One region of the Terrabacter sp. FW104-15G4B genome, then DNA from elsewhere that is predicted to be linked to it. Evidence: riboswitches for the same ligand, from Rfam matches in the RefSeq annotation. Region 1 holds a riboswitch; each other region holds the start of a gene.
What was found. Region 1 has a riboswitch for S-adenosylmethionine ahead of AC3WRT_RS12485 (bifunctional o-acetylhomoserine/o-acetylserine sulfhydrylase). Riboswitches for the same ligand answer to the same signal wherever they lie in the genome.

Region 1 (3,247 bases):
GAGCTCGGCGAGGTGACGCCGATCCGGTCGCCGGGGCGAAGGGGAGCGGGGTAGCGGATCGGCATGGCTGCCATCGTGCCAGCCATGCCGATCCCCGTTCACCCGCTTTGTGCCTCGAGGTCAGGCCTTCGCGGCGGTGAAGCCCTGCTCGAGGTCGGCCAGGATGTCGTCGATGTGCTCGAGGCCGACCGACAGGCGGACGAGCCCCGGCGTCACGCCGGCGGCGAGCCGGTCCTCGTCCGGGCCCTGCGAGTGCGTCGTCGAGGCGGGGTGGATCACGAGCGAGCGCACGTCGCCGATGTTGGCGACGTGGCTGTGCAGCGAGAGCCCCTCGACGAACTTCTTGCCCGCCTCGAGGCCGCCCGCGATCTCGAACGACAGCACCGCACCGGCCCCACGGGGGGCGTACTTCTGCGCCGTCGCGTACGACGGGCTGCCCGGTAGGGAGGCCCACACGACCCGTTCGACCTGCGCGTGGTCCTGGAGGTAGGCGGCCACCTTCGCGGCGTTCTCGAGGTGCCGCTCGATGCGCAGCGACAGCGTCTCCAGGCCCTGCGCGACGAGGAAGGCGTTGAACGGCGCGGCCGAGGGCCCGAGGTCGCGCAGCAGCTGGACGCGCGCCTTGAGGATGTAGGCGAGGTTCGCCCCGAGCGGGCTGCCGACGCCGAGGTCTCGGGCGAACACCAGGCCGTGGTAGCTCTCCTCCGGCGTGTTGTAGTTCGGGAACTTCTCGGGGTCCCGGGCGTAGTCGAAGTTGCCCGAGTCGACGATCACGCCGGCGATCGAGGTGCCGTGGCCACCGAGGTACTTCGTCGCCGAGTGCACCACGACGTCCGCGCCCCACTCGATGGGCCGGATCACGTACGGCGTGGCGATCGTGTTGTCGACGACGAGCGGGACGCCGTGCTCGTGAGCCAGCGCCGCGACGGCCTCGATGTCGAGCACCTCGGCCTTGGGGTTGGCGATGGTCTCACCGAAGAACGCCTTGGTGTTCGGCCGGACCGCGGCTCGCCAGGACTCGACCGAGGTCGGGTCCTCGACGAAGCTGACCTCGATGCCGAGCTTGGGGAAGGTGAACTTCAGGAGGTTGACGGTGCCGCCGTAGAGGCTCGGAGAGGCGACGATGTGGTCGCCCGCCTCTGCGATGTTGAGCAGTGCGAGCGTCGTCGCGGACTGCCCGGAGGCGACGAGGAGCGCGCCGACCCCGCCCTCGAGCGCGGCGATGCGCTGCTCGACCACGTCGGTGGTCGGGTTCATCAAGCGGGTGTAGATGTTGCCGAACTCCTTGAGCCCGAAGAGGTTCGCGGCCTGCTCGGTGTCGCTGAAGACGCAGCTCGTCGTCTGGTAGATCGGCAGCGCGCGGGCTCCCGTCGCGCTGTCGGCGCTCTGTCCGGCGTGGATCTGCTTGGTCTCGAAGGACCAGTTGGGCTCGGTCATCGGTCGTCCTGCTTCTGGGTCGAGTCGGTGACCGCGACCTCCGCGGGGAAGGCCGGCTGCACCGACGGGTCGGTGCGGGAGAGTGACTCTCCGCGCTTGCCCGCGCGCCGGATGGCGCCGACGGGCCAGGTCTTCACCCGGGGCACCCCACCGCGGTTGGAGGGTTGCCGGCCAGCGAGCCGGGGCTTGTCGCTGGCGCTCATGACCTACCGGTGAGTGTACGTATGCCGTTCGGTGCCTCGGGAGCAGGTGTCCTCATCGTGGGACGCGCCTTCGCGCTCGGCTGTTTCGGGGTGTGCACGGGCTGCGCCGACGAGTCGACTGATCCGGTGGGCGAGCCCTTCCTGAGGCACGGCCACGGAGGGCGCCAAAGTGCCGTGGCCTCGATCACTAGGACGTCCTAGTAATCCGAACTGGCGAGTAGGATCACTGTTCGTGAGCACGAACCCCGACTTCGACCTGTTCCGGACCAGCGAGGACCACGAGGCCCTCAGGGAGGCCGTCCGAGCGGTCGCCGAGGACAAGATCGCCCCGTACGCCGCTGCCGTCGACGCCGAGGCGCGCTACCCGCAGGAGGCGCACGACGCGCTCGTCGCCTCGGACTTCTTCGCCCCCCACGTGCCCGAGGAGTACGACGGCGTCGGTGCCGACGCGCTCGCCACCTGCATCGTCATCGAGGAGGTCGCTCGCGTCGACGCTTCGGCCTCCCTGATCCCCGCCGTCAACAAGCTCGGCTCGCTCCCGCTCATCCTCGACGGCAGCGACGAGGTGAAGGGCCGCTACCTGCCGCCACTGGCCAAGGGTGAGACGACCTTCTCCTACGGGCTCTCCGAGCGCGAGGCGGGCTCTGACACCGCGTCCCTGAAATGCCGGGCACGTCAGGACGGCGACGGCTGGGTGCTCTCCGGGCAGAAGTCATGGATCACGAACGCCGGCGTCTCGGAGTACTACACCGTCCTCGCCGTCACCGACCCGGACGGTCCTCGCGGCGCCAACGTGACCGCCTTCGTCGTCGAGAAGTCCGACGAGGGCTTCACCTTCGGCGAGAAGGAGCGCAAGCTCGGCATCAAGGGCAGCCCCACCCGCGAGCTGCACTTCGACAACGTCCGTCTCCCCGGCGACCGAGTCGTCGGGCAGGTCGGCGACGGGCTCAAGATCGCTCTGCGCACCCTTGACCACACGCGGGTCACCATCGGTGCTCAGGCGGTGGGCATCGCCCAGGGCGCCCTCGACCAGGCCGTCGCCTACGTCAAGGAACGCAAGCAGTTCGGCCAGCGCATCGCCGACTTCCAGGGCATCCAGTTCATGCTCGCCGACATGGCGATGGAGCTCGAGGCAGCGCGCCAGATGGTCTACGTCGCGGCCGCCAAGTCCGAGCGCGGCGACAAGGACCTCACCTTCTTCGGGGCGGCGGCCAAGTGCTACGCCTCCGACGTCGCGATGAAGGTCACGACCGACGCGGTGCAGCTGCTGGGTGGCGCCGGCTACACGAGCGACTTCCCGCTCGAGCGGATGATGCGCGACGCCAAGATCACCCAGATCTACGAGGGCACCAACCAGGTCCAGCGCCTCGTCATGGCCCGTCAGCTCCTCAAGTAGGCTGGGCGCCGCTCGAAGGGGGACGTCGGGCCGCCCCAGCCCGACAGCCTGACGACGACAAGGACCTTGCAGTGGATCTGACCCGTGACGCCCGGCCGGCGGTCAGCGTCATCATGCCGATCCTCAACGAGGAGAGGCACCTGCGTGACGCTGTCGCGATGATCCTGGCGCAGGACTACCCCGGCCGGCTCGAGGTGGTCCTCGCCCTGGG
Region 2 (3,247 bases), on a different contig from region 1:
TTCCCGGACCTCCTTGGGACGGAAACAACCAGTGGTCGCACCGTACCCGATCCCGAGCCGTCCGGCGCATCGCTCCGCAGGGCCCGGAGGTCAGCGGTCCTGCGCCTCCAGAGCGTCGCGCAGAATGCGGCCGACCTGCTGCTCCTCGATGAGGAAGCCGTCGTGACCGAAGTCGGAGGTGATGTGCGCGCGAGTCGAGGAAGGCAGGGCCGCGTGCAGCTCGTCCGACAGCCGTGGGGGGTAGAGCCGGTCGGTGTCGACGGAGACGACCGTGCAGTCCGCGGTGACGCGGGAGAGCGCCGCCCGCAGCCCGCCGCGGTCGCGGCCGACGTCGTGGGAGTTCATCGCCTCGGTCAGCACGACGTAGGAGTTGGCGTCGAAGCGCCGCGACAGCTTCGACGCGTGGTGGTCGAGGTAGGACTCGACGGCGAAACGGCCGCGGTCGCCCGCCCGCAACGGGTCCTCGCTCCGCTGTGGCTGGCGCCCGAACCGCCCGTCGAGCTCGGCCTCCGTGCGGTAGGTGATGTGGGCGATCCGGCGCGCAAGGCCGAGACCGGTGTCGGGCCGCCGGTCGCTCGCGTAGTAGTCGCCCCCAGCGAAGTCAGGGTCGCTGCGGATCGCCAGCAGCTGCGGCTGGCACCAGGCGATCTGGTCGGCAGTGGCGTAGGCCGTCGAGGCGAGCACGATGCAACGGTCGACGTCGTCCGGGTGGGTCACGGCCCACTCGAGGGCTCGCATGCCGCCCATGGAGCCGCCGACGACGGCGGCCACTCGCCGGATGCCCAGCCGGTCGAGGAGCAGCCGCTCGGCAGCCACTTGGTCTCGCACCGTGACGTAGGGGAACCGGCTCCCCCACGGGCGGCCGTCCGGCGCCGTGCTGGAGGGACCTGTGCTGCCCTGGCACCCACCGAGCACGTTGGAGGCGATGACGAACCACTGGTCCGGGTCGACGGGAGCGCCGGCACCGATGAGTGAGTTCCACCAGCCCGGGGAGGCATGTCCCTCCCCTGCCTCGCCGACCACGTGGCTGTCGCCGGTCAGCGCGTGCTCCACGAGGATGACGTTGTCGCGAGCCTCGTTGAGCCGGCCCCAGGTCTCGTAGGCGATGCGGGCCCCCGGCAGGGTGCCACCGCGCTCGAGCTCGAGGTCACCGACGGCCGCGAACTGCCGGCGGCCGACGGGGCCACCTTCACGCCAGGCGCCGTCCGGTAGCACCTGCCGGGGAGGCTCGTGCCCCACACCCGGGTGGACGGCCGACGTCGTGTCGCCGTCGGCCCGGGCAGCGCCAGCGGTCGCGAGGCGCGCGGGACGGCGCGTGCCGTGCTTCCGATGGATGACAGTCATGGGGGTGCTCCTCCACACTCGCGCTTGCACACACCCGGGATCTGGGTGTGGCCGGGTCCTCACCCGGGGCACCCCACCGCGAAGGAGGGTTGCCGACCAGCGAGCCGGGGCTTGTCACTGGTGCTCATGACCTGCCCCAACCATACGCGAGGGCTCACAGAGAGCGGGTCCGGCGGTCCACGACATGGACGTCAGGCACACCGCGGCGGTCGCATCCCGACGTCGAGGGAGTCACGGACCACCCGGCCGAGCTGGGAGTCGGGATCGAGCTCGAGGGCGCGATCGGCCGCGACCCCGGCCCTGGCCCCGTCGCCACTCCACCATGCGACGGCGGCCACGACGGAGAGCAGGGGCGCCGCATGGTCGGCCGGGGTCAACCGGCACACCTGCTCAAGTCGCGAGAGCACCAGACGCGGCGTCGCCGCCTTCTCCCAGTCACTCCAGCGCTCACCGTCCCCAGCCGGCGTCGGAGAGATCGCCTGTCCCGGACCCCCACCGTGGTCGTCATCCGTGTCCTCGCGTGCGCCTCGGCCACCGATCCCGGAGGCGTCGCGGTCCAGCAGGTTGTACAGGGCACGCAGCTCCTCGACGTCGGCGTCCGGCAGTCGTGCCCCGACCTCGGTGCCGCTGAGGGGACTCTCGTCATCCGGCCTCTTAGGTCCGCTTCCGGCCCTGGACCGGCCCGCATCCTGTGCATGACCGTGCTGGTCCTGCTCGGTCCTGAGCCGCAGCCCGCGACCGAGCAGGAGCTCGAGCATGACGACGACCTCGTCCGCCACGTCAGCGGGATCGACCATCCCCGGGCACAACCACCCGAGGAGAGCGTCGCGCACCCGCAGGTCACGCAGGGGGCCGACCAGCGAGGGCAGCCAGTGCTCGATGCCGTAGCCCTCGACCTCTCCGTGGAGCACCCCTCCCCAGGCGACGAGGGCGTCGTTGACCAGGAACTGCCGCGCGCTGGGGTCACCGCCGTCGAGGACCCCGAGCTCCACCTTCGGCGCGCGGCCGAGCCTGCGGGGGCATCGGCGACCGGTCGGCTGGTCGTGCTCACCGGACACCGACCCCCCGGCCGCCTCGTACCGGCGCTGCCAGTCCGCGATCGCGGCGAGGGCGAGGTCGTGGCGCGGCCCGGACGGCGCCAGCGGCTCGACCACTCTCGCGAGCTCCTCGCGGTCGGCCAGCACCGCGTGCCCGAGCGCGACGTAGCTGGCGACCGCCGGCACATCAGCCTGCTCCGGCAGCAGCCGACCCTCCTCGGGACAGCAGTCACAGCCCACCGACCACCAACGCCCGTCACGCACGACGAGGCGCTCGCGGACCACCACCCGCTCGGACTCCGCTCCTGATGCGAGGGCCTCGATCAGCGCCAGCGACTCGTCGCGGTCGTCCTCGAAGCCGACGAGCGCCACCGAGGACGGGTCGCCCTGGAGCAGGGTCGGCAGGATGCCGGCCGCAGCCTCGACGGCGAGGTCTGCGTCGACGAGGTCCAGCCTCGCCACCAAGCCCAGGCGCCTGCCGTGGAAGCACACGACCACGACGCTGCGCGCCGGCTGAAAGCCCAGGTGGAAGGGGATGATGGTCAGCAGGTCGGCTGGCCCGGACAAGGAGATCTTCGGCATGTTCCGAGCCTCAGGGTCGGGGACGCCGGCCGGCAGACCCCAGCCCGCGCCTGTGGACCGCCGCTGCCCGTCGCGAAGGGGTGTGGACGACGAATGGCGACAACCGCGCCGCCCGGGATCACCCCACAGGCGGAGCGCCGGTCAGCGCTCCAGACGCTTGCGCACCGACTCCAGGACGTAGTCGGTCGCCGCCTGGCGCATGCCCTCTGGCAGCTTCACGCGGTCGGCGCGGCCGCCGCCCGTCCCGGCACCCGTCGCGGCACCCGTCGCGGCACGCGTCGCGG
Region 3 (3,247 bases), on a different contig from region 1:
CGCGGGTGAAGCCGGTGACGGCGGCGTCGATGTCGAACTGGTCGAAGACGTTCGTCAGCGACTCGACGACGCGGTCGTTGGTCTCGCTGCGCGTCTTGTGCGGCGCACCCGGGGTCAGCATGGAGTGGTCGGGCAGGCGGTAGGTGATGTCCCCACCGAGGCTCAGCTGCTCCACGCGGGCCGGGAGCTCGGACATCGGCGGCGGGATGAGCTCGGCCTTGGGCCCCACCCTGCTGGTGTCGGGCGCCCCGAGCGTCTTGGGGTCGGTGGCGTCGATGACCTTCTCGCCGCCCTTCTCGCCGCCGGGGCGGGGAGCCAGCAGGCCGGGAGGCGTCGGGCGCTTCTCGCCGGGACGCGGCCTCGTGGAGCCCTCGTCCTCGAGGGCCTTCTGGGCGGCTTGGCGGAAGGCCTCGTCTCCGTCGCGGTCGGCCAGGTCGACCGGCTTGCGGCGGGCCCGCTTCACCGCGGCGGCCGGTGCGTCGTCGGTCTCGTCGGAGTCGTCGAACTCGTCGTCGTCGTGGTCGTGGTGGATGACGAGGGCGCGCAGCTGGTGCATCCGGGTCGGGATCATGCTGACCGGCGTGGCCGTGATCACGAGCAGGCCGAAGAGGCCCAGGAGGATGAGCAGGACGAGCGCGCCGTAGGTCGAGACGGCAGCCGCCAGCGGGCTGGAGGCGAGGAAGCCGATGATTCCGCCGGCGGCGCGCATGCCGTCGGCCCCGTCCGGAGGGTTCGGGATGCCGTCGGCCAAGTGCGAGAGCCCGCACGCGGCGAAGGTCAGGGCGATGGTGCCGACGACGATGCGGTTGGTGGCGGCCTCGTCCTGCGGCGCGCGCAGCATGCGCAGGCCCACGGCGAGCAACACCAGCGGCACGGCGTACGCGACGCGCCCGAAGGTGCCGGCGAAGACGGCGTGGACGATCTGTCCGAAGGTGCCGGAGACGCCCCACCACTCACGGGCCGCCACGACGACCGCGAGAGCGATCAGCGTGAAGCCGATGCCGTCCCTGCGGTGCTCGGGCTCGAGGTCGGCCGCGCTGTGGCCGACCCGGCGCACCGCTCCCCCAGCCAGGTGCGACACGCCCATCCAGGTGTTGCGGACCGCGCCCAGCGGGAAGGGCAGTCCCCCGCCCTTGGCCTTCGACGGCGTCTTGGGCGCCGGCTTCCGGGTGGCCGGCTTGCGCTGCGCGGGCCGCGTCGACCGGGCTGCCGGCGGGCGCGACGACGCGCCGCTCGAGCCGCCCTTGGCGCGCGTGGCCGCGGCGGTGCTCGATCGCTGGCTGCTGGAGGGTCGTGACGCCATGCTGGCACCGTACGCCAACGCCCCGCTGAACTCACGCGTCACACGCGCACCAGGACGGATCGCGCAGGCCGGTCGACGAGGCAGCGGCGCGGCGCCTCCCGCGGCCGTCTCAGATCGCGACACCCGAGTACCGAGAGGTGGACAGGGAACGACGCGCCGCTCTATCGTCCTTCGCAGGTCATGAGTGCCAGTGACAAGCCCCGGCTCGCTGGCCAGCAACCCTCCTCCGCGGTGGGGTGCTCCGGGTGACGACCAGGCCACCCTCGGTCCGTTCGTGAGATCGAGGTCGGCAAGCGCGGACCCGCACCGGGTGGGTCCCATGACCCCAGGAGCACTCCCATGTCGGTCCTCTCCTCGACCCGTCCCTCAGTCAATCCCGTCCACCCCTCTCACGGTGCCGCCTCCGGTTGTGGCGGCTCTCCGGCTCCGGCCGTGCGCACCCGCGCCCTGCACGTCGTGCCCGAGGCACGCGCGCTGCCCACCGTCGTCGGTGCGGGACTGCGCGTGCCGACGCTCCGCGGCGACACGGCATACGCCAACCTCGACCACGCGGCCTCGACGCCGGCACTCGAGACGGTGAAGGCTGCGGTGGACCGGGCGCTGGAGACCTACTCCTCGGTGCACCGCGGCGCCGGCTTCGCCTCGCGCCTGACCAGTGCGTGGTACGAGCAGGCCCGGGCCGAGGTTGCGGCGTTCGTCGGGGCCCGCGAGGGCGACTCGGTGATCTTCACCCGCACGACGACCGACTCGTGGGCGCTGCTGAGCAAGGCGCTGCCGAGCCGCACGACGGTCTTCGTCTTCGGCTCCGAGCACCACTCGACGCTGCTGCCGTGGGGGGGCTTCCGCACGGTCCGGTTGCCCGTCCCGCAGACCGTGGAGGACGCGCACGCACTGCTCGAGGAAGCCCTCGCCGACCACCCCTCGCGCCACCGCCTCGTCGTCGTCGCGGCCGCCTCCAACGTGACGGGAGAGGTGTGGCCGGTCGAGCGCTTCGCCGCGCTGGCGCACGCCCACGGCGCCCGCGTCGCCGTCGACGCCGCGCAGCTCTCGGCGCACCGCCGCATCGACCTCGCCGCGTGGGACGCCGACTACGTCGCCTTCTCGGGGCACAAGACGTACGCCCCCTACGGCGCCGGCGTGCTCGCCGGTCGCTCCGACTGGCTCGACGCCGGGAACCCCTACCTGCTCGGCGGCGGGGCCACCCGCTCGGTCACCGAGGACGGCACGACTTGGGCCACCGGACCCGCGCGCCACGAGGGGGGCAGCCCCAACGTGATCGGCGCGATCGCCCTCGCCGCGGCCTGCGCCACCATCAGCCGCCACCGGGAGGCCATCGAGGAGCACGAGGCGCGCCTGCTCGAGCGCCTGCGATCCGGCCTCGAGGACGTCGCCAGTGTCGAGGTGCTGTCGATCTTCGGTGACGACAGCGACCGCGTCGGGGTGGTCGCCTTCACCGTCGAGGGCTGGGACTCCGCGCTCGTGTCGCAGGTGCTCTCCGTCGAGCACGGCATCGGCGTGCGCGACGGCAAGTTCTGCGCCCACCTGCTCGTGGACGAGCTGCTCGAGGACCCGTGGGGCGAGCGGCCCACCACAGCCGTGCGCGCCAGCATCGGGCTCGGCAGCACCCTCCAGGGCGTCGAGCGCCTCGTCACCGCTGTCGCCGGGCTCGTGGAGCACGGCACCGAGGCGACGTGGACCCTGACCGAGGCCGGGTGGGCCGTCGAGGGTGCGGACCCGCGCGACGTGGAGGTCGAGCGTCCCTGGTGACGGCCCGGCGCGGGCGCGGGTGCGCCCACCGCCCTCAGCGCCCTCAGCGCCTCAAGGCGCTCAGCGCACCGGCAGGGCGTAGCTCGCCCAGACGGCGGCGTGGTCCGCACGGTTGTACGCGACTTGGCCTGCTGCCACGACCGTCAGCCCTCGGCTGAGCACGTGGTCCAGCTGCAC

Region 2: another riboswitch for S-adenosylmethionine. It lies ahead of metX (homoserine O-acetyltransferase MetX); the one in region 1 lies ahead of AC3WRT_RS12485 (bifunctional o-acetylhomoserine/o-acetylserine sulfhydrylase).
Region 3: another riboswitch for S-adenosylmethionine. It lies ahead of AC3WRT_RS13320 (aminotransferase class V-fold PLP-dependent enzyme); the one in region 1 lies ahead of AC3WRT_RS12485 (bifunctional o-acetylhomoserine/o-acetylserine sulfhydrylase).

Annotation. Positions count from the first base shown of each region.
Region 1 covers NZ_JBYTCI010000014.1:41,964-45,210, forward strand. Annotated here, with positions in the region: gene AC3WRT_RS12480 (LD-carboxypeptidase) at 1-86, opposite strand, end outside; gene AC3WRT_RS12485 (bifunctional o-acetylhomoserine/o-acetylserine sulfhydrylase) at 121-1,437, opposite strand; SAM riboswitch class IV at 1,525-1,644, opposite strand; gene AC3WRT_RS12490 (acyl-CoA dehydrogenase family protein) at 1,873-3,036, shown strand; gene AC3WRT_RS12495 (glycosyltransferase family 2 protein) at 3,150-3,247, shown strand, end outside.
Region 2 covers NZ_JBYTCI010000026.1:43,907-47,153, reverse strand. Annotated here, with positions in the region: gene metX (homoserine O-acetyltransferase MetX) at 91-1,344, opposite strand; SAM riboswitch class IV at 1,360-1,476, opposite strand; gene AC3WRT_RS16935 (DUF4192 domain-containing protein) at 1,536-2,963, opposite strand; gene AC3WRT_RS16930 (YkvA family protein) at 3,105-3,247, opposite strand, start outside.
Region 3 covers NZ_JBYTCI010000016.1:2,693-5,939, reverse strand. Annotated here, with positions in the region: gene AC3WRT_RS13325 (FtsK/SpoIIIE family DNA translocase) at 1-1,303, opposite strand, end outside; SAM riboswitch class IV at 1,480-1,605, shown strand; gene AC3WRT_RS13320 (aminotransferase class V-fold PLP-dependent enzyme) at 1,736-3,070, shown strand; gene AC3WRT_RS13315 (endonuclease/exonuclease/phosphatase family protein) at 3,131-3,247, opposite strand, start outside.